Hydrogenophaga sp. SL48: one gene and its partner. The protein of the gene in region 1 binds, or shares a complex with, the protein of each later gene. Links are inferred from orthologs where the notes say so. Each region holds a gene or a part of one and is shown in the gene's direction. Other genes may lie near its edges.

What was found.
Region 2: the proteins of IM738_RS02355 (region 1) and pnp are in contact, whole or in part, in a cryo-EM structure (PDB 9QH0), measured with the Escherichia coli proteins. The link is inferred for Hydrogenophaga sp. SL48 from one-to-one orthologs.

What each region holds. Positions count from the first base shown.
Region 1 is NZ_CP063400.1:493,281-504,980, reverse strand. What follows is about bases 3,625-7,197. They hold IM738_RS02355 (Rne/Rng family ribonuclease), read left to right. Parts: upstream 3,625-4,015; coding sequence 4,016-6,997; downstream 6,998-7,197. Other genes in these bases: IM738_RS02350 (heme biosynthesis HemY N-terminal domain-containing protein), read right to left, coding at 7,121-7,197. In the rest of the region: IM738_RS02380 (S49 family peptidase), read right to left, coding at 1-845; IM738_RS02375 (Rieske (2Fe-2S) protein), read right to left, coding at 857-1,237; IM738_RS02370 (HAD family hydrolase), read right to left, coding at 1,247-1,906; IM738_RS02365 (H-NS histone family protein), read right to left, coding at 1,998-2,303; IM738_RS02360 (RluA family pseudouridine synthase), read right to left, coding at 2,383-3,372; more of IM738_RS02350, read right to left, coding at 7,198-8,404; IM738_RS02345 (uroporphyrinogen-III C-methyltransferase), read right to left, coding at 8,434-9,606; IM738_RS02340 (uroporphyrinogen-III synthase), read right to left, coding at 9,603-10,382; hemC (hydroxymethylbilane synthase), read right to left, coding at 10,474-11,430; ppc (phosphoenolpyruvate carboxylase), read left to right, coding at 11,520-11,700. UniProt on the Escherichia coli protein: Endoribonuclease that plays a central role in RNA processing and decay. Required for the maturation of 5S and 16S rRNAs and the majority of tRNAs. Also involved in the degradation of most mRNAs.
Region 2 is NZ_CP063400.1:2,850,851-2,861,880, reverse strand. What follows is about bases 3,048-5,950. They hold pnp (polyribonucleotide nucleotidyltransferase), read left to right. Parts: upstream 3,048-3,382; coding sequence 3,383-5,518; downstream 5,519-5,950. Other genes in these bases: IM738_RS13510 (NAD(P)H-quinone oxidoreductase), read left to right, coding at 5,538-5,950; rpsO (30S ribosomal protein S15), read left to right, coding at 3,048-3,121. Also shown: tRNA (adenosine(37)-N6)-threonylcarbamoyltransferase complex transferase subunit TsaD, read left to right, coding at 1-69; IM738_RS13530 (branched-chain amino acid ABC transporter substrate-binding protein), read left to right, coding at 215-1,504; IM738_RS13525 (pyridoxal phosphate-dependent aminotransferase), read left to right, coding at 1,531-2,721; more of rpsO, read left to right, coding at 2,855-3,047; more of IM738_RS13510, read left to right, coding at 5,951-6,527; tpiA (triose-phosphate isomerase), read left to right, coding at 6,546-7,292; preprotein translocase subunit SecG, read left to right, coding at 7,330-7,734; IM738_RS13490 (NADH-quinone oxidoreductase subunit A), read left to right, coding at 8,038-8,397; IM738_RS13485 (NuoB/complex I 20 kDa subunit family protein), read left to right, coding at 8,450-8,929; IM738_RS13480 (NADH-quinone oxidoreductase subunit C), read left to right, coding at 8,966-9,586; IM738_RS13475 (NADH-quinone oxidoreductase subunit D), read left to right, coding at 9,588-10,841; NADH-quinone oxidoreductase subunit NuoE, read left to right, coding at 10,838-11,030. UniProt on the Escherichia coli protein: Involved in mRNA degradation. Catalyzes the phosphorolysis of single-stranded polyribonucleotides processively in the 3'- to 5'-direction. Also involved, along with RNase II, in tRNA processing.

The sequences.
Region 1 (11,700 bases):
CGGGCCACATGGTCAAGACTGCCCAGACCGTCGGCCAAGCCCTGAGCCACCGCCTGCTGACCGCTCCAGACGAGTCCACTGAAGGTGTCCGGGGTTTCCTTGAGGCGCTCACCGCGCCCTTTCTTCACCACCTGGATGAACTGCGTGTGGATTTCGCTCAACATGGATTGCATGTGGGCATTCTGAGTAGCGTCCTGGGGGCTGAACGGATCGAGCATGCCTTTGTTGGTGCCCGCGGTCATCAAACGCCGCTCCACACCCAGTTTGTCCATCAGTCCGGTGAATCCAAAACCGTCCATGAGCACGCCGATGCTGCCCACAAGGCTGGCCTTGTCGACGTAGATTTCATCGGCCGAGGCAGCGATGTAGTAAGCGGCCGACGCGCAGGTCTCTTCCACCACCGCATACACCTTTTTATTGTGCAACGCCTTGAGTCGGGTGATCTCGTCGTTGATGATGCCAGCCTGCACCGGACTGCCGCCAGGTGAGTCGATCAACAGCACGATCGCCTGAGCGCCGCTGTCTTCAAAGGCGGAATGCAGAGAACTCACGACGTTCTCGGCGCTCGCTTCAGCACCCGAGGCAATTTCACCCTTGATGTCAATCACCGCCGTGTGCGGTGTGCTCACGGCATTGCCCATGTTCGCTTGACTGAACCACAGCCAGACAAAAAAGCCGATCAGTGCGAGCCACAACAGCCTTGAAAACAGCTTCCAGCGACGCACCGCCTGCTGCTCCCTGAGCGTGGCGAACACCAGCTTTTCAATGGTCTCGCGCTCCCACCCGGTATTTCCACGTGGCCCAACGGGCGAATGGGGAGAAAGATCCAAAGGGTCGTCGTTCATATGTACGCTGTTCAAAAAACCAGGGGTTGGAACGGGTATTGTGCCTGCCAGAACACCACGCCATCTCGCTCGACCAGTGGCACCGTGACCAGCCCTCCGCGACAGGGGCCACCACTGCAGGCCCCACTGGCTGGTTCGTACGTCGCGCCGTGGGTGGCGCACAGCAACCATTGCCCGCTGTCGTCAAAAAAGCGGTTGGGTTGCCAATCCATCTCCATGGCCACGTGCGCGCACCGGTTCAGGTAGGCATGGACTTGCCCTCGAAAACGGATCGCAAAAGCGCGACAACTTTGCCCGGCGTACATCACATCAAACGGCACCGCGACACCCCCGCTGACGAGGTCACGGCCATTGCACAAGGCCTGCAGGGCATCACCCTCGGTTGGATTCATGGTGCGGCGTCAAGCGTGTTGGTCCAGCCATTCGTGCAGTTCGCGAACCGAATGCGCAACGAAGCGTGGCGCGAGCGCTGCGAAGCCCCCTGGCTCGTGCGCGCCATAGCTGACACCGACACTCACACACCCCGCGTTGAGCGCCATCTGCAGGTCGTGGGTGGTGTCCCCAATCATCAAGGTGCGCCGGGGGTCCACGCCGAACTCGCGCATCAACTCTTGCAGCATCAACGGGCTGGGCTTGCCAGCGGTCTCGTCAGCGGTGCGAGAACCGTCGAACAACCCCTGCAACTCCACGGCGTGGAGAGCCTCGTCCAACCCGCGACGGCTCTTGCCTGTCGCCACGGCCAGCCAGTGATGGCGCGACTTGAGTCCCGACAACATCGGCAGCACGCCATCAAACAGGCTGATGTCGTTCTGGTGGGCCAGATAGTGATGCCGATAGCGCTCGCCCAACACCGGATATTGATCAGCGGGCACATCGGGTGCGGCGTGCGCCAGCGCCTGCATCAACCCAAGCCCGATCACGTAACTCGCCGCCTCATTGGTGGGCACGGTCCCGCCGACATCCCGAACCGCCGCCTGAATGCAGCGCACGATGATGGCGGTGGAGTCAAACAGGGTGCCGTCCCAGTCGAAGGCAATGAGGTCGAATTGGCGCGGGCGCATGGGTTGTGATGTGAAAAGGTGTTCAGATTATCGGTGGCGCGCCCAACAAAAAAGGCACCCGCAGGTGCCTTTTTCCGGTCGTTGGCGGGACTCAGATGCGGAAGCTCTCGATGTCCTTGCCCGCCGCCAGCGCCGCACGCACCCACTCGGGCTTGCGACCAGGGCCACCGGCCCAGAGTTCGCCATTCGGGCCCTTGTACTTCGCGGCCGCCTTGGATTTGGTCTTGGCAGGCTTCTTGGTGCCCGCCGCACCGCCCAAGTCGGCCACGGTGATGCCGTATTGCTTCATTTTCGCCTTGATGTCGGCGATGGCGGTCGACAATTCATCCTTGCGCGCCTGTTCGGCCTGCGTCATCAACGCTTGCGCCTGCGCCATCAGTTCGGTATATGTTGCCATTAGTTGTCCTTTATAGGTTCGGTTGACTTCCAACGATTGAGCGCCCTGTCGAGGCTCGGGCCAAATTCTAATACCAAATTCAGCTGTCCGCCCAAGTTTGCAACTCTGATGGCAATTCAGAATGTAACTCCAGTGATTCGCCAGAAATCGGATGCGTCAGCCTCAATCGCCAGGCATGCAAGAACATGCGTTTGAGCCCCACTCTGCCCAATAACCTGTTCAGTTCAAAGTCACCGTATTTGTCGTCACCGGCAATCGGATACCCTGCATGCGAAAGATGTACTCGGATCTGGTGCGTTCGCCCGGTCTTAATGGTGACTTCCAGCAACGTAAAGCCCAATGAACAGGCCCCCGATAACCCAACTGGCGCATCCAGCTGCTTGACCACCTTCACCAAGGTCACCGACTTCATCCCTTCCGGATCGTCCTTGCTGGTGACCCGAACGCGGCGCTCGCCGTCGGGCAACAGGTATTTGTGCAAGGGCTGATCCAGCACCTTGAGTTTGGCGGGCCAGACGCCTTTGACCAGCGCCAGATAGGTCTTGCCGGTTTCCCGTTCACGGAATTGGTCCTGCAACGCCTTGAGCGCGCTCTTCTTTTTGGCAATCAGGAGAATGCCGCTGGTTTCGCGGTCGAGCCGATGCACCAATTCGAGCAAGCGGGCCTGCGGTCGGGCCTGGCGCATTTGCTCGATCACGCCGAAACTGACGCCGCTGCCACCATGCACCGCCACCCCAGCGGGTTTGTCGATAGCGAGAAACGCCTCATCTTCATACACCACCGGAAATTCGCGCGCGGGCGCCGGGTGCGCGGCCTTTTCTTCCGCCCGCTCCGACAGGCGAATCGGTGGAATGCGCAATACATCACCTGCAACCACACGATCATCCGCCCCCACACGACCTTTGTTTCGTCGCACCTCGCCCGAGCGGATGATGCGGTAAATGTGGGTTTTGGGCACTCCCTTGAGCACCCGGATGAGGAAGTTGTCCAGCCGCTGGCCGGCCGACTCTTCATCGACCGTGAGGAACTGGACCGCCGCTGCGGACGAAATGGTGGGCTTGGAATTCAAGGAAAAACCGCTGGAAATACCGGCCACACCGACCGGGGGAGCGCACTATAATGCGCTGCACCAGTCGTGTGCTGTAAGTGATTGATTTCCTTGAGTTTAAGGCAGTCACCGCCAGCAGACTCCCCGAGCATCGGATGCCAGGGACCCGGCTGGAACAAGTTGCCACCCGCTGCACCCAAGTCTGGCTGCCGCTCCCGACGCCCTCTTTGATGAGGCTGGAGCCGCACCTCGACCAGGTGGAAGCATCGGGCGAAACCATCAGAAAACTGCGAACCCGAATACGGAATAACCCAATCGCCCAGCCAAGCTCCCCCTAGCGCCATTGACGCACAGGAGCCTGCTGGGTGAGGATGAAGTGAAGCCAGAGACCTCACCGGCGCGATCCATGTCCCAGACAGCCATCAAGCCCTCCCTGCTCACCCAAGTCCACGCGCCTACGCCCTGACCCGGCGGTTCGACGCGGCACACCCAGCGTGCCCCGCCTCGAACAACCCCACACACCCGGCCCATGCCGGGTGGGCACCGGGTCGGTGGCTCTCCGGCAGTTCCTCCCCCTCGTTCGCGCTTTTCCGCTGGTTCACGGCAGGTCGGTGCCTGGGTTCGTCCCAGCACCATGTCAGTGTCAGACCGAAGGAAACGCATCATGAAACGCATGCTGATCAACGCCACGCAGGCCGAAGAGCGCCGCCTGGCGATCGTGGACGGGCAAAAACTGCTCGACTACGAAATCGAAATCGAAGGGCGCGAACAGCGCAAGGGCAACATCTACAAGGCCGTCGTCACGCGCGTCGAGCCGTCGCTCGAAGCCTGCTTCGTGGACTACGGCGAAGACCGCCACGGATTCCTGCCGTTCAAGGAGATCTCGCGCCAGTACTTCCAGGGCAATGCCTCGCCTTCGCAGGCCCGCATCAACGACGTGATCAAGGAAGGCCAGGAGCTGCTGGTCCAGGTCGAAAAAGAAGAACGCGGCAACAAGGGCGCGGCGCTCACCACGTTCGTGAGCCTCGCCGGCCGCTACGTGGTGCTGATGCCCAACAACCCGCGCGGCGGTGGCGTGAGCCGCCGCATCGAAGGCGAAGACCGCCAGGAGCTCAAGCAGGCGCTGGACCAGCTCGAATACCCCAACGGCATGAGCATCATCGCCCGCACCGCTGGCATCGGTCGCGACGCACCCGAACTGCAGTGGGACCTGAACTACCTGCTCAAGCTGTGGACCGCCATCGACGGCGCCGCCAAGGGAGGCAAGGGCGCCTACCTGATCTACCAGGAATCCAGCCTGGTGATCCGCGCGATCCGCGACTACTTCAACAGCGACATCGGCGAGATCCTGATCGATACCGACGACATCTACGAACAGGCGCACCAGTTCATGAGCCACGTGATGCCGGAACACGGTCACCGCGTGAAGCGCTACCGTGACGACGCGCCGCTGTTCAGCCGCTTCCAGATCGAACACCAGATTGAAACCGCCTACAGCCGCACGGTGAACCTGCCTTCTGGCGGCGCCATCGTGATCGACCAGACCGAAGCACTGGTGGCGGTGGACGTGAACTCGGCACGCGCCATCAAGGGCGGCGACATCGAAGAGACCGCCACCCGCACCAACCTGGAAGCCGCTGACGAAGTGGCGCGCCAGGCCCGCCTGCGCGACCTCGGCGGCCTGATCGTGATCGACTTCATCGACATGGAAGAGTCGAAGAACCGTCGCGAAGTGGAAAACCGCCTGCGCGATGCGCTGCGCCAGGACCGTGCCCGAGTGCAGTTCGGTGCGATCAGCAAGTTCGGCCTGCTCGAAATGAGCCGCCAGCGCCTCAAGCCCATGCTGAGCGAAGGCTCGTCCATCCCCTGCCCGCGCTGCGGTGGTTCCGGCCACATCCGCGACACCGAAAGCTCGGCGCTGCAGATCCTGCGCATCATCCAGGAAGAGTCGCTCAAGGACAGCACGGCCGCCGTGCTGGTGCAGGTGCCGGTCGAAGTGGCCAGTTTCCTGCTGAACGAGAAGCGCACCGAGATCACCAAGATCGAACTCAAACAGCGCATCAACGTGCTGCTGGTGCCCAACAAGTCGCTGGACACGCCGAACTACAAGCTCGAACGCCTGAAGCACGACGACCCGCGCCTGGACAGCCTGGACGCCAGCTACAAGCTCGCCGATGAGCCGGACGAAGCCACCGGATTCACCCGCCGCAGCCAGGAACGCACCAACAAGCAGGAACCGGTGATCAAGGGCGTGCTGCCCGACGGTCCGGCACCTGTGGCCGCTCCCAAGCCGGAAGCACCGGTCGCCGTCGCTCAGGCACCCGTCGCCGTCGCGCCGGCGCCTGCACCCGTGCCCGCCGCCAAGGCCGCGCCGGCCGAACGGGGATTCTTCGGCTGGCTCAAAGACCTGTTTGGTGGCAGTGATGCGGCGGCTCCGGCTGCGGCGCCTGCAGCGGCAGTGCCCGCACCGGCACCCGTAGCGGACACCGGCACCCGTGACGCACGAGGAGAACCGCGTCGCGACGGTCGCGGTGCCCGCGGAGGCCGTTCCTCCGATGGCCGGGGTCCGCGTGAAGGTCGAGGCGAAGGCCGTGAAGGCCGAGAAGGCGGCCGTGGCCCACGCGGCGAAGGCCGCAACGGTGAAGTGCGTGGTGAAGGCCGCAATGGCGAGCGTCGCAACGAAAAACCGGTTGGCGAAGCCCGCATCGATGGCCGGGGCGAAGGTCAGGGTCGCCCAGAAGGTCAGAATCGCGGTGAAGGCCGCAACGGCAACCGTCGCGACAACCGTCGCGAGGCACCCGCTGTGGATGCGCCAGCGCTGGGCGTGTCTGCTCCGGTGGCGGAGACCAGCGAAGCGGCCGAAGGCCAGCGTCGCGAACGCCGGGGCCGTGGGGGCGACAACCGCCGCCGTCAATCCGAGGTCGAGGGCAACGAGGTCGCCGCGATCCATGACGCGGCCAACATCCCATCGCCCGAAGTGCAGGACAACCCGTCCGTCGTGGTGGGGACTGTCGAAGGAGATGCTGACAACGCCCAACGCGCACCTCGCGAGCGCCGCAGCCGTGATCGTTATGGCCGTGACCGCCGCGAACGTGCTCCACGCGAAGGGGACGTCGCTGAAGGCATCACCACCGTCGAGACACCCGTGGAAGCGCCGGCATTTTCAGCTCCGGAGGCCGAGGCCGACAGGCCGACACGCAGCTACTTCAGCCAGCCGGCGGCAGCTGAACCGGCATCACTGGCGCCCGTGATGGCCGAACCCGCCCCTGCCGCAGCGGTGGAGGTCGAGGCACCCCGTGCCGTCGCCCCCGTGATCGCCGAGGTGCCAAAGCCGGTCGCCGTTCGCGCTCCCATGGAGGCCCCAACCGCAGCAGCGTCCGTTCCCACCGCAGGCCTGCCCAAAGTGACGCCGTACACGCTGTCGATGGACGACCTCCACCAAGTCGCGCAGACGAGCGGTCTGGAGTGGGTCAACTCCAACGCCAGCAAGGTGGCCGAGGTTCAAGCCGCGATCGCGGCCGAACCCAAGCCCGTCCATGTGCCACGCGAACCCAAGCCGGTGGTGGTGGCTGACGAAGGTGCCCTGGTGTTGGTCGAGACCAGAAAAGACCTGAGCACGGTGACCCTGCCCTTCGAAGGCCGGTGATGCCGGAGGCCTGCGGCTGAACGAGGTCGCAGAGCAAAAAAAGCCGACCTTGGGGTCGGCTTTTTTACTTTGGGGGTCTCAACAGGTCCTGGAACACCTGCCCGGCCACAGACCAGAGATGCATCAGTCCGCCAGCAGCGCCGCCTTTTTCCAGGCCGCCTGCGCCGATGCTTCGTCGCCCCGTTCTTCAGCCAGCGTCGCCAGGGAACACCAAGTGCGCCGCAACAGTGCTGGCTCTCTCAGGCTGTGGCTGGCTTGACCGAGCAGCTGAGCAGCCTTGCCCCAAAGCTGGCGCTGCACACAGGCCTGGCCGGTCAGGTACTGAAGGTAGGCGTTGTTTGGCCACTGGCGTTGACTCTGCTCCAGGCGCGCGAGCCACGCAGCATCCAGCTGGGGCAGACCAGGCTCAAGTGCCTGGACCAGTTGACGCTGCTGAGTGGCGTCCAGCGTGGAAAAGCCTTGCCACACGGGTGCCAGCCAGGCACCGGACATCCCCACCGCCTGTTGTGAGGACGCCTCGCGGGCGTCGGTCGCGGCGATGCGGTTGGCGCGCTCGGCGGCTGCGAGCGCCAGCTCGGGCATGGCCCGCTCTGTGGCGTCCAGGCGCTCCCACACGGCCTTCAGCTGGGACAGGTCGTGCGCCTCGCGCAGCGCGTCCAGCGCCAGCCCGCGCACGATGCTCCGTGAGGCGTCCGGGGAGAACGCCCGGTGTTTGGCCAGCAGGCGCGCCGTTTCCAGTGCTTCGCTGGTGTCACCGCCAAGCCGGGCCACGCGCAGTTTGAGGCGCAGCGCCTGGATGCGCCGTCCTGCACCTTGCGGCAGTTCGGCCAGGTGACTGCGGGCGGCCTGCACGTCGCGGTCCTCCACCGCCCAGCGCACAGCACGCAACAAGGCGCCTTCACGCGCTTCCGGCGAGACTTTTGCCAGCTTGGGATGGAGTGCGGCCTGCAGGTGCTCGTCGCGCGCGCTGCGGTTTTGCAGCGACTGGGCCGCCTCGGCCACCAACAGGTGGGCCAGCAACTGCAGCTGCTGGCGACGCGGCCACTGGGCCGAGGGCTGGGCGTTGAGCTGCTCCAGCGCAGCCAGGCCGGCGGCCCGGGCCCGCACAAAACGGCCGGCCAGCAACTGCGCCAGCGCGTCCATCACGGAGCCCACAGCAGCACGCTCCAGCTGCTGGTTGCGCCAGCGCTGGGCCTGCAAAGGCAACTCCCTGAGCAAGGCGATGGCCCGCATGGCCAGGTACAGCAACACAAAGCCACCGATCAGGCAAAACAACACGAAGTTGAACGACACGTCGAACCGGTACGGTGGCCAGAACAATGTGACCATGGCCTGGTTGTGTCCCACGAGCAAGGCCAGTGCGACCGCCAGCGCAGCCAGCCCGAGCAACCAGAACACGCTGCGCATGGCGCCGGCCTGACGGTGTTGCTGGTTCATCAGCGCCCCCCGGCCGCCACCGCGAGCGCGGCCAGGCTCTCTTCGGGCTGAGGCAGCGCGACCACCACCAGTTCGGCACGCAACTGCGCCACCGCCGCCTGCGCAGCGGTGACCTCGGGCGCGGTGGTGTCGAAGTAACGCGAGAGCGCCGCGTCAATGCCTTTGAGGTCATCCTGCACCGAGTCCATCTGCCGGGCCAGCAGGCCGAGCCGCGCGTTGAGCAAGCGCAACTTGATGTTTTCCCTCAGGAAGAACGCCTGCTCGGGCGCCAGCAACGCGGCTTCAGGCCGGTCGATGCGACTCACCCTCACCAGCTCGCGACCACTGCGGGTGACGTCTTCCCACACCTGACGCCAGAACAAGGTCCATCGCTGCGCCACACGGTCCCAGCCCGTCAGCAACGGCTCCACCGGCTCGATGGGAGCTGGCGCATGGACCACCGGCTTCGGCGGGCGGCTGCCTGCGGGCGCTGGGGTGTCCTGGCGCGGCGCCATGACCTTGCGCGCCACGCCACGCGGCCCCATGTCGTTGGGAACCGGCCACTGGTCCACCCGGCGTGCCAGCTCGTCAAGGCGCTGCACCAGCGAAGGCACATCGGCCACCGCCGTGCCCCGGATGCGCTGCACATCGCGCGCAATCGCACGCTGCACGGGATTCAAACGCGGCTGGGCGGCTCGCGCGATGCGGGCGTCGGCGGCCTGCAAAGCGGCCAGCAAAGGCTGCACGCTGCCCGTGAGCTGCGTTTGCTGCTGCCCCAGACGGAGCGCAGACTCGATGTCCTGCACCAGGTTGTCATCGCGGGAACGCGAGAGCGCCAGCATCAACTCTTCAAGCTGGCTGCGCTGCAGACTCACCTCGGACAACTTCACCTCGGCCACCGCCAGGCGCGCCTGCAGTTCCTGCACCTGGGCCTCTGCCTGCGTTGCCAGAGCCCGGGTCTCGGTGGCCTGCGTGTCAGTGTCCTGGCTGCGGCGCGCGAGTTCTTTCTGGGTATCGCCCAGTTTCTGCCACGACAGACCGGCCATCATCAGCGCCAGCACCGACAAGACCATCGCAAAGGCCGTCAACCATGGACCGGCCCGGCGTGCAGGTGCCACCACCACCGGCGCCACGATCGGGTCGGGTGTTGTCACAGGCGGGGTGGATGGGATTTCGGGGGTGTCGGTGCTCATGAATGACTCCAAGCCGATTCTAGGGTGCCCAGCACATCCGACAGCGCGGGGCGACTGCCGATGACATGGGCAAAACCCGCTGCACGGGCCGAAGCCGCAATGCGCTCGTGGGTGCAGAGCGCGGTCGCGCGGGACCAGTCTGCCTGGGGCAACCCCTCGCTCAGATGGGCCAAAGCCTCCGAACTGCTGAAAAGCCAGAGTGCGCCAGCCGCGGTGCCCGCTTCGGCCTCGGCGCGCAGCTTGGGGGTCCAGCGGGGGGCATGGCGCTCGTAGGCGACACAGGCGTCGACCGTGGCACCCTGGGCCAGGCAGCGCTGGATCAACCAGTCCCGCCCGCTGCCGGCGGCCCCGTTTATCGCGTCCAGGGGCGCCGCGACCGACGCACCACGCACCACAAGCACGCGGGAACCAGAACGCACCTGTGAGGCCACCACGGGCCAGAGGTGTTCGGAATCAAACTGCGCGGCATCGGCCGGCGGGGCGTCAATGCAGGCAGGGCTCACGCCATGTTGCTGCAGCGCCTCGGCCAGCACACGGGCGGTGCCGGGCCCCGGCGCCCAGAATCGGGCGCCCGGCTCGGGCGTGGCCGACACCGGTACGGCCTGGGCAAAAAAGTGGTGCACCGCCGCCGGGCTGACGAACATCAATGCGGTCCAGTCGAGCCAGTGAGCACGCGCCTGATGCAGCGCTTCGAGGGTCTGTCGGTCCCGGGGTTCGACGATGTCGATCAGTGGCAAGGCCTGCACTGGCCATCCCCGCGCCAGCAGGGCGTCCACCCAGGCTTCGGCTTCGGCTGTGGGCCGCGTGACGAACAAGCGGGACCAGCGTTCAGGGGCCGGTCGCGGGCGGGACGGCACACTCAAGACCTCAGGCTCCCGGCGGCTGGACACCCGCCGCACGCAAGGCCTGCGCCACGCGCTGCCCCAGGGCTTCGGCCTGCGCCAGGGTGCCCACCGTCGTCTGCTGCCCCACACGCACGATGGGGCTGTGCCCCTCTGGATCGCCCCAGGCCGCGTCCAGACGCAGACTCTGCGGATCGTGGTCGTCCCACTGGGCAAAAGCCGCCAGGGGCATGGAGCAACTGCCCCCCATGGCTCGCGAGACGGTGCGCTCGGCAGCCACGCGCAGCCAGGTCGGCATGTGCACCAGCGGCGCCAGCGCGTCCACCAGATCGGTGCGGCCCGCTCGCACCTCGATGCCCAGCGCGCCCTGTCCGGCGGCGGGCAAGGATTGAGACGGCTCAAAGATGGTGCGGATCCGTTGTGACAGCCCCAGGCGCTTGAGCCCGGCTGCCGCCAGCACGATGGCCTGGTACTGACCTTCATCGAGCTTGCGCAAACGCGTGTCGAGGTTGCCGCGCAGGGGTTCGATGCGCACGTCCTGGCGACCGAGGGCGTCCAACGCTTCGCGCAACAGCACCAGGCGGCGCAGGCTGGAGGTGCCGACCACCGCGCCCGGCGGCAACTCGGCCAGCGACGCACACACCGGCGACACCCAGGCATCCCTAGGGTCCTCGCGCTCCATCACGCAAGCCAGCGCAAAGCCCTCGGGAAGGTCCATGGGCACGTCCTTGAGCGAGTGCACGGCGATGTCGGCACGGCCTTCTTCCAGCGCCACCTCCAGCTCTTTCACGAACAGGCCCTTGCCACCCACCTTGGACAGGCTGCGGTCCAGGATCTGGTCGCCCTGCGTGGTCATCCCCAGCAATTCGACGCGATGGCCCAAAGCTTGCAAGAGGGCTTTCACGTGTTCGGCCTGCCACAGCGCGAGACGGCTTTCGCGGGTTGCGATGGTGATGGACAGGCCGCTGGAAGAATTTGAAATGGGCACGGTAGGGAATCAAAAAAAGATCAAGCGGCACGGTTCATTTTCGTACCCGCTTGGTAACGGAAAAGGCGGCTTTGAATGCTAGCATGACCATTGCCCAAAATTTCAGCAACTCCGCAGTGTCCACCATGAGCCGACCTCCCGCCCGAAGCCCCGCAACCGCCGTTTCCCGCCCGCTCCCGGCCACCGCGAAAGCGGGCTCCCACAAAGACCAGCCGCTGGTCAACGACATCCGGCTCCTGGGTCGCATTCTGGGCGACGTGATTC
Region 2 (11,030 bases), 2.4 Mb from region 1 along the record:
GACGCGGCGGCTGCACCGGCCTACCACTTCGATGTGCGGCCGCGCTGGCCGCTGTCGGCGCTCGGCTGAACGCGCAAGCCCGGAAGGGCCAGGTTGGTGTGTCTGCGCGGAGCTCCATTTGTAATTATGAATTACACTAACAGGTCTTGTCGCCCAGGTGACACTTGACGCCGAGCGTTCCCGCCGGCAGGTTCGAACAAAGGAGACCTTGCCCATGAATTTCACGACCCGTCTGCGCCGTCGCGCGCTGTCCACCGTCCTGCTGGCGGCCACCTGTGCCTCGGCCGCTCTGGCGCAGGGCACGGCGGCGCCCGCGGCCGCCCCCATCCGCATCGGCATGATCGAAGGCCTGTCCGGCCCGTTCGCCAACACCGGTGAGGCGGTGTACCGCAACCTCGTGTGGGCCACGGAGCGCGTCAACGCCCGCGGCGGGGTGAAGCTGCCCGGCGGCCACCGGCCGCTGCTGATCGAGCGTTTTGACAGCAAGGGTCAGACCGAGGAGGCGCTGTCGGCTCTGAGATCGGCCATCGACCGCGACATCACGGTGGTGACGCAGGGCAATTCGTCGGCCGCGGCCTCGGGTCTGATCGATGCCATCAACAAGCACAACGAACGCGATCCGGCGCGCCAGGTGCTGTTCCTGAACTACTCGGCGGTGGACCCGGTGCTCACCAACCAGAACTGCAGCTACTGGCATTTCCGTTTCGACGCCCACGCCGACATGCGCATGACCGCGCTCATGAATGTGCTGCGCGACGACAAGGACCTGAAGCAGATCTACCTGATCGGCCAGGACTACAGCTTTGGCCAGTCGGTGTTGCGCGAAGCCCGCAGCCAGCTGGCCGCCAAGCGCCCCGACGTGAAGATCGTGGGGGACGAGCTGCACCCGATGGCGCGCGTGAAGGACTTCGCCCCTTACGCGGCCAAGATCAAGGCCAGCGGCGCGCAGGCGGTGCTGACCGGCAACTGGGGCAACGACCTGACACTGCTGGTCAAGGCGGCCCGAGAGGCCGGTTTCGAGGGCTCGTTCTACACCTTCTACGGCAACGCGCTGGGCGCGCCGGCAGCGATCGGTGACGCCGGCATCGGCAAGGTGATCGCCGTGGCCGACTGGTTCCCCAACGTGCCCACCAAAGAGTCCGAGGCCTTTTACCAGTCGTTCCGCCAGCGTTTTCCCAACCCGGCCGACGACTACGTGCACATGCGCATGCAGCTCATGGTCGAGTCGCTGGCCCAGGCCATCGAGCGGGCAGGTTCGGTCAAGGCGGCCGCCGTCGCGGCCCAGCTGGAGAAGGTCGAGGTCCAGCTCGCGGGCCAGACCGCGCGCATGCGCGCCGCCGACCACCAGTTCCAGCAGCCGCTGGCCGTGGCGGTGATGGACCGCCAGGGAACGCCCGGCGTGAAATTCGACGTGGAAGGCTCGGGCTACGGGTTTCGCGTGATCCGCAATCTGACGCCGCAGCAGGCCGAGCAGCCGCACGGCTGTAACATGGCCCGGCCCTGATCGAGGGCCGTCATTGGGGAGCTTTCATGCGGGCAGTGGTGGAGAGTCTGGAAGAGTCGCGCATCCGCGAGGTGGCCAATGAAGGCCTGGGGCGCAGCGATGTGCTCAAGTTCTGGTTCGGCGAGAGCGACGAGGTCACGCCGGCCTTCATCCGCGAGGCGGCCATCGCCTCGCTGCATGCCGGCGAAACCTTCTACGCCCACAACCTGGGTCTGCCCGAGCTGCGCCAGGAAATCGGTGTCTACACCCATGCCCTGCACCCCCAGCACACGACCGACCACTGGTTCGATCGCATCGCCGTCACGTCCGGAGGCGTCAACGGCCTGATGCTGGCGTCGCAGGCGCTGGTGGACGCTGGGGACGAGGTGGTCGTGGTCACGCCGGCCTGGCCCAACCTGGTGGCCCAGCCGCAGATCATGGGCGCCTCGGTGAAAACCGTGCCACTCCAGGTGGTGCAGCAGGGCGGCAACGCCGGCGCCTGGGTGCTGGACATGGCCGCGCTGCTGGCCGCCATCACCCCGGCCACGCGCCTGCTCATCGTCAACGCGCCCAACAACCCCACGGGTTGGACGCTGACGCGCGACGAGCAGGCTCGCATCCTCGCCCACTGCCGCCTCACCGGCACCTGGGTGCTGGCCGATGAGGTGTACGAACGCCTGTATTTCGCAGGGAATTCGGGCAACGGCGCGGCGCCGAGCTTTCTCGATGTGTCCGAACCCGAAGACCGGCTCATCGTCGCGCACAGCTTTTCCAAGAGCTTCCTCATGACCGGCTGGCGCCTGGGCTGGCTGGTGCTGTCCCCGTCGCTGACCCATGCCGTGGGCAAGCTGATCGAGTTCAACACCTCGTGCGCGCCGGTGTTCGCCCAGCGCGCCGCCGTGGTGGCGCTGCAGCGGGGAGCGGAAGTCACGCCCGCGCTGGTGGCCCACCTGCAGGGTTGTCGCGACACGCTGGTGCCGCTGCTGAAAGCTGTGCCCGGCGTGACACTGGCTGAGCCCAAAGGCGGCATGTACGCCTTTTTCCACCTGGCAGGGCACGACGACTGCCTGGACACCGCCAAGCGCCTGGTGCGCGAAGCGGGTCTGGGTCTGGCGCCCGGCAGCGCCTTCGGCCCCGAAGCGGCCGGCTGGCTGCGCTGGTGCTTCGCCAGCCGCGATCCCCAGCGCCTGGTGCAGGGCGTGGATCGCCTGCGCGCCTGGCTGGCCGCTCAGCGCTGACCGCTGCTGGGCTATAATTCGCGGTTGCCATCTTCACGGAAGGCAATTCACGCCCGTTGCGGCGGCCGGACCTGAAAGCGTTTCAGGGGTTGGCAAGCTGCGACGGGACGCACGTAACTCCAAGGAATCCGACATGATCGAAAAATCCGTCAAAGCCACTGTTGTGGCCGACAACGCCCGCGCTGCCAACGACACTGGCAGCCCCGAAGTGCAGGTCGCCATCCTGACCGCACGCATCAACGAACTGACCCCCCACTTCAAGCAGCACGCCAAAGACCACCATGGTCGCCGCGGTCTGCTGCGCATGGTGAGTCGCCGCCGCAAGCTGCTGGACTACCTGAAGTCCAAGGATGCCGACCGTTACGTCGCCCTGATCGCGAAACTGGGTCTGCGCAAGTAATTTTGGACTTGGCATGACATGCAAAACGCCTGAGTTGGTTCGCTGGCTCGGGCGTTTGTCGTTTGTCTGCCGCCTTTTTTGATTCCGGAGAGCCAGCAACAGAGCGAAGCTGTGTCATTCCAAAGGCGATGTGTGCCCTCGGGCACGCGACAGTGCCTCTGGAATGGCATCGTGTTCTGGGTTGAGTTTCCGGGTTTTGTGCAGACCGTCTGCACGCCACGCCGCCCCCCGTTTTGAAGGGCGGCACCAAGGAGAAAACCCATGAGTCTTTTCAACAAAGTCACCAAGACCTTCCAGTGGGGCCAGAACACGGTCCGCATGGAAACCGGCGAAATCGCCCGCCAGTCCAGCGGCGCCGTGCTGCTCGACATGGACGGCACCGTCGTGCTGGCCACCGTGGTCGCCAAGACCGACGCCAAGGCCGGCCAGGACTTCTTCCCGCTGACCGTGGACTACCTCGAGAAGTCCTACGCCGCCGGCAAGATCCCCGGCAGCTTCTTCAAGCGCGAAGGCCGCCCGAGCGAATTTGAAACCCTGACCAGCCGCCTGATCGATCGCCCGATTCGCCCGCTGTTCCCCGAAGGTTTCTTCAACGAAGTGCAGGTGGTCATCCACACGCTGTCGCTGAACCCTGAAGTCGATGCCGACATCGCGGCCCTGATCGCCACCTCGGCCGCACTGTCCATCAGCGGCATCCCGTTCAACGGCCCGATCGGTGCCGCCCGCGTGGGCTATGTGAACGGCCAGTACGTGCTGAACCCCGGTCAGACCGCCCGCAAGGATTCCCAGCTTGACCTCGTGGTCGCCGGCACCCAGGCCGCCGTGCTGATGGTGGAATCCGAAGCACAGCAACTGTCTGAAGAAATCATGCTCGGCGCCGTGGTGTTTGGTCACGAGCAGGGCAACATCGCCATCGCCGCCATCAACGACCTGGTGCGCGACGCCGGCAAGCCCGAGTGGAACTGGACCGCGCCCGCAAAGGACGAAGCGCTGATCGCCAAGATCGACGATCTGGCGAAGGCCAAACTGGAAGCCGCTTACCAGATCCGCAACAAACAGGCACGTACCCAGGCCTGCCGCACGGCTTACGCCGACGTGATGTCGGCCCTGAAGGCCGAAGGCATGGCCTTTGACAGCGTGGCCATCGAAGGTCTGCTGTTCGAGATCGAGGCCAAGATCGTGCGTGGCCAGATCCTGGCTGGCGAGCCCCGCATCGACGGTCGCGACACGCGTACCGTGCGCGGCATCGAAATCCGCAACAGCGTGCTGCCCCGCACCCACGGCTCGGCCCTGTTCACCCGCGGTGAGACGCAGGCGCTGGTGGTGGCGACCCTGGGCACGGACCGTGACGCGCAGCGCATCGACGCCCTGTCGGGCGACTACGAAGACCGCTTCATGCTGCACTACAACATGCCTCCCTTCGCCACCGGCGAAACCGGTCGCGTGGGCAGCCCGAAGCGCCGCGAAATCGGCCACGGGCGTCTGGCCAAGCGTGCGCTGATCGCCGCGCTGCCGAGCAAGGAAGACTTCCCCTACACCATGCGCGTGGTCTCGGAAATCACCGAGTCCAACGGCTCCTCGTCGATGGCTTCCGTCTGCGGCGGCTGCCTGGCGTTGATGGACGCAGGCGTGCCCATGAAAGCCCACGTGGCCGGCATCGCCATGGGCCTGATCAAGGACGGCAACCGCTTCGCCGTGCTGACCGACATCCTGGGTGACGAAGATCACCTGGGCGACATGGACTTCAAGGTGGCCGGCACCACCAATGGTGTGACCGCGCTGCAGATGGACATCAAGATCCAGGGCATCACCAAAGAGATCATGCAGGTCGCATTGGCCCAAGCCAAGGAAGCCCGCATGCACATCCTGGGCAAGATGCAGGAAGCCATGGGCGAGGCCAAGACCGAAGTGTCGGATTTCGCGCCCAAGCTCTTCACGATGAAGATCAATCCGGAAAAAATCCGTGACGTGATTGGCAAGGGCGGCGCCGTGATCCGCGCGCTGACCGAAGAAACCGGTTGCCAGATCAACATCGACGAAGACGGCACCATCACCATCGCCGCGACCGAAGCCGCCAAGGCCGACGAAGCCAAGCGCCGCATCGAGCAGATCACCGCCGAAGTCGAAATCGGCAAGGTCTACGAAGGCCCGGTCACCAAGATCCTGGACTTCGGCGCCCTGATCAACCTGTTGCCCGGCAAGGACGGCCTGCTGCACATCAGCCAGATCGCCCACGAGCGCGTCGAGCGTGTGACCGACTACCTGAGCGAAGGCCAGATCGTCAAAGTCAAGGTGCTGGAGACGGACGAAAAGGGCCGAGTCAAGTTGTCCATGAAGGCCTTGATCGACCGCAACGCCGCGCCCGCCGAGCAAGCCGCTCAGCAACAGCAGCAATAAGCCGACGGGTTCAGGCACGATGCAAGCCGTTGAGATCAGCGCTTTTGGCGCACCCGAAGTCCTGCGCCTGACCGAACGTCCGGTGCCGGTCGCGGGTGCGGGCGAGTTGCTGATCCGCGTGCGAGCGTCGGGCGTGAACCGACCCGATGTGCTGCAACGCAGCGGTGCCTACCCGCCACCGCCCGGCGCTTCCGACCTGCCCGGTCTGGAAGTCGCGGGCGTGATCGAGTCGGGTGACGCGGCCGCCATGGCTGCCGCGGGATTCAATGTCGGCGACCGTGTGTGTGCGCTGGTGGCTGGTGGGGGATACGCCGAGTACTGCGTGGCGCCGGTGGGCCAGTGCCTCCCTGTGCCGGCGGGTTTCGATGACGTGCAGGCCGCTTCACTGCCCGAGACCTTCTTCACCGTCTGGAGCAACGTGTTCGATCGGGCGCGTCTGCAGCCCGGTGAAACGCTGCTGATCCAGGGCGGCACCAGTGGCATCGGCGTGACCGCGATCCAGCTGGCGAAAGCCTTGGGTGCGCGCGTGATCGCCACCGCCGGCAGCGACGAAAAATGCGCCGCTTGCCTGTCGCTGGGTGCGGACCACGCCATCAATTACAAGACGCAGGATTTCTCGGTCGTGTCGCGCGAGCTCACGGACGGGAACGGCGTTGACGTCGTTCTGGACATGGTCGCGGGCAGCTACGTGGCGCGTGAGGTCGAGTGCTTGGCGGAAGACGGCCGGCTCGTCATCATCGCGGTGCAGGGCGGCGTGAAGGCCGAGTTCAATGCAGGCCTCGTGCTGCGGTGTCGTCTGGTCATCACTGGGTCGACACTGCGTCCACGTCCAGTGGCGTTCAAGGCGGCCATTGCCGCTGCCTTGCGTGACAAGGTGTGGCCGCTGCTGGAGCAGGGGCAGATCAAGCCCGTCATCCACAGCGTGTTTGATGCATCGGCGGCAGCGCAGGCACATGCGCTGATGGAAACCAACCAACACGTTGGCAAGATCGTTCTGCGCTGGTCCTGAGCAAGTCTGGAAAACAAGATGAGAAAACTGATCGCAGGCAACTGGAAGATGAACGGCTCGCTGGCCGCCAATGAAGCGCTGATCAAGGCCATGCTCGATGGTTTGCAGGGCGCTGCGCCTGCAGCCGACATGGCACTGTGCGCGCCCGCGCCTTACCTGGCGCAAATGCAGGCCCTGCTGCAAGGCAGCCCGATTGCCTGGGGCTCGCAAGACGTGTCGGCCCACGAGCAGGGTGCCTACACCGGCGAAGTGAGTGTGGCCATGTTGAAAGACTTTGGCTGCCGTTACGCCATCGTCGGCCACTCGGAGCGTCGCCAGTACCAAGGTGAAACCGATGACGTCGTTGCAGCGAAGGCCCAGCGCGCGCTGGCTGCCGGCGTGACGCCCATCGTTTGTGTCGGTGAAACGCTCACGCAGCGCGAAGCCGGTGAAACAGAATCGGTCGTGAAGCGCCAGCTCGCCGCCGTCATTCACGCGGTGGGGCATTGCATCACCGAGATCGTGGTGGCTTACGAACCTGTCTGGGCCATCGGCACGGGCAAGACGGCCACACCCGAGATGGCGCAGGCTGTGCACGCCGTGCTGCGCGCCCAGCTGGCCGCGGCCTCGACCAACGCCAAGCGTGTGCACATCCTCTACGGCGGCAGCATGAATGCGGCCAACGCCGCCAGCTTGCTGGCACAGCCCGACATTGACGGTGGCCTCATCGGCGGTGCATCGCTCAAGTCGGCCGACTTTTTGCAGATCGTGGCCGCCGCAGCCTGAGGCTGACGCGGACCCCATTCGATATCCGGAGAAACAAATGAACATCCTGTTGACCATTCTTCAAGCCGTGCAGATCCTCGCCGCGATCGGCATGATCGGTCTGATCCTCATGCAGCACGGCAAGGGTGCCGACGCGGGTGCGGCCTTCGGTGGTGGCGCTGGCTCGGCCAGCTTGTTTGGTGCATCGGGTGGTGCCAACTTCCTCTCGCGCACCACGGCGGTGCTGGCCGGCTTGTTCCTGGCAGGGACGTTGGGATTGGCTTATTTCGGGAACCTGGCTCCTGCTGCGGCACGCTCAGGCAGCGTGCTCGAAAACGTCGCACCTCCTGCGCCTGCTTCGCAGATTCCGGGCACGGATTCGGCGCCGGCAGCGGCCAGTGCTGCTCCCGCTGAAGTACCTGCTGTGCCTGCCACGGGCGCGGCACAGATTCCCGGCAAGTAAGGACGCTGAAAGCCTTGGATGACGCAGGACCGTGCAAGGTTTGCAGCGGGTCCGCGTCACTCTGAAAATCCATGGGCTCGCCCGAAAACCGGGGTGGTTTCAGGGTAAACTCTATGGGTTGTCAGCAAAGCCCGCACTGTTCCTCGCGGACCTGACAATGCAGATCCAGCCGACGTGGTGAAATTGGTAGACACGCTATCTTGAGGGGGTAGTGGCGAAAGCTGTGCGAGTTCGAGTCTCGCCGTCGGCACCAATCAGTGGTAATCATGGCGATCGTGGCCATGCGCAGCGGAACCGACCCAAATGAGTCTCGAACAATACCTGCCCGTGCTCTTGTTCATTTTGGTGGGTGTGGCCGTTGGTGTCATTCCGCAGGCGTTGGGCTACATCCTGGGGCCCAACCGCCCGGACGCCGAAAAAAATTCCCCATATGAGTGCGGCTTCGAGGCTTTCGAAGACGCTCGCATGAAGTTCGATGTGCGCTATTACCTGGTGGCCATCCTCTTTATTCTCTTTGACCTCGAAATCGCTTTCCTCATCCCGTGGGCGGTGGCGCTGACCGACATCGGCTCCGTCGGGTTCTGGGCGGGGGTGGTGTTCCTCATTGATTTGCTTGTGGGTTTCGTCTACGCGTGGAAAAAAGGCGCGCTGGATTGGGAATGAGCATCAACACCTGTACGACACGCAAGCTGCAAGCAGCGCACCGGAGCGGAAGATGATCGAAGGCGTATTCAAGGAAGGTTTTGTCACCACGAGTTACGACTCTGTGGTGAACTGGGCCAAGACCGGATCGCTCTGGCCGATGACCTTTGGTCTGGCCTGCTGCGCAGTGGAGATGATGCACGCGGCCACGGCGCGATACGACCTGGGTCGTTTTGGTGCGGAGGTTTTTCGCGCCAGTCCGCGCCAGTCCGATCTGATGATCGTGGCGGGCACCCTGTGCAACAAGATGGCACCTGCCCTGCGCAAGGTCTATGACCAGATGGCTGAGCCGCGCTGGGTGTTGTCCATGGGCTCCTGCGCCAATGGCGGTGGCTATTACCACTACAGCTACTCGGTGGTGCGCGGTTGCGACCGCATCGTGCCGGTGGATGTGTACGTGCCCGGTTGCCCGCCGACCGCCGAGGCCTTGCTGTACGGGATCATCCAGTTGCAGCAGAAGATTCGCCGCACCAACACCATCGCGCGGGCCTGAGTGCCGCTGCAGCCCACAGGTTCAGAAAGACGGTCCATGAGCGACACCGCTATCTCTTACACCACACCGCCTGCGGCCATTGCGGGCGTGCTGACTGCCTTGCTGGGGGCGCGCGCTCAGTCGATCGATGTCGAACGTGGCGAGGTCACGCTGGTGGTCTCGGCGAACCACTATCTTGACGTCATGCAGACCTTGCGTGATGCGCCTGAAACACGCTTCGAGCAGCTGATCGATGTTTGTGGCATGGACTACTCCACCTATGGTGATGGTGTTTGGGAAGGGCCCCGGTTTTCGGTCGTGGTGCATCTGCTGTCGGTGAGTCTGAATCATCGCGTGCGCGTTCGTGTGTTTTGCCCGGACGACGACTTCCCGGTGGTGGCATCGTTGTCGGGTCTTTGGGCGTCTGCCAATTGGCCTGAGCGAGAGGCGTTCGACCTTTTTGGCATCGTGTTCGAGGGTCACAGCGATCTTCGTCGCATCCTGACCGACTACGGTTTCATCGGTCACCCCTTCCGCAAGGACTTTCCGATCTCGGGTCATGTGGAGATGCGCTACGACGCCGAGCGTCAACGCGTGGTCTACGAGCCGGTCACCATCGAGCCCCGGGAGATCACCCCGCGTGTGATCCGCGAAGACAACTACGGCGGTCTGCACTGATATGGCTGAGATCAAGAACTACACCCTGAACTTCGGTCCGCAGCACCCGGCTGCGCATGGCGTGCTGCGCCTGGTGTTGGAGCTCGATGGTGAGGTCGTGCAACGAGCCGACCCGCACATTGGTCTGCTCCACCGCGCCACCGAGAAGCTGGCCGAGCACAAGACCTTCATCCAGTCGCTGCCTTACATGGACCGGCTGGACTACGTGTCGATGATGTGCAACGAGCACGCGTACTGTCTGGCGATCGAGAAGTTGCTGGGCATCGAGGTGCCGCTCCGAGCGCAGTACATCCGTGTGATGTTCAGCGAGATCACCCGGCTGCTCAATCACCTGATGTGGCTGGGTTCCCATGGCAACGACTGTGGGAGCTCCACCATCCTGATCTACGCGTTCCGCGAACGCGAAGACCTTTTCGACATGTACGAAGCGGTGTCGGGTGCGCGCATGCACGCGGCCTACTTCCGGCCGGGCGGTGTGTACCGCGACCTGCCGGACACGATGCCGCAGTACAAGCACAGCAAGATCCGCAACGCCAAAGCCATGGCGGAGATGAACACCAACCGCCAGGGATCGCTGCTCGACTTCATTGACGACTTCACCCAGCGGTTTCCGACCTACCTGGCCGAGTACCACACGCTGCTGACCGATAACCGCATCTGGAAGCAGCGCACGGTCGGCATTGGTGTGGTACCCCCTGAGCGTGCACTGAACCTTGGCATGACCGGTCCCATGTTGCGAGGCTCAGGTATCGCCTGGGATTTGCGCAAGAAGCAACCGTACGAGGTGTACGACCGCATGGACTTCGACATCCCGGTGGGCAAGACCGGCGACACCTATGACCGCTACCTCGTCCGCATGGAGGAGATGAAGCAGTCCAACCGCATCATCAAGCAGTGTGTGGACTGGCTGCGTGTGAACCCCGGCCCGGTGATCACCGACAACCACAAGGTGGCGCCGCCTTCACGGGAATCCATGAAGTCCAACATGGAAGGCTTGATCCATCACTTCAAGCTCTTCACGGAGGGTTTTCATGTGCCTGAGGGCGAGGCGTATGCGGCCGTCGAGCACCCCAAGGGTGAATTCGGCATCTACCTCGTGAGTGACGGTGCCAACAAACCTTATCGCCTGAAAATCCGTGCCCCTGGCTTCACCCATTTGTCCACCCTGGACGAGATGGCCCGCGGCCACATGCTGGCGGATGCGGTGGCGATCATCGGCACCATGGACATCGTTTTTGGAGAGATTGACCGATGATCTCTGGCAGCAAACCCGTGAGTGCGGCCACGCTCTCCGACGCCACCATCCAACGCTTCGCACGCGAGGTGGCTAAGTACCCGGCCGAGCAGGCACAGTCCGCCGTCATGGCCTGTCTGTCCATCGTGCAGCAGGAGCAGGGCCATGTGAGCCTGCAAGCCGAGAAGGCGATTGCCGCCTACCTGGGCA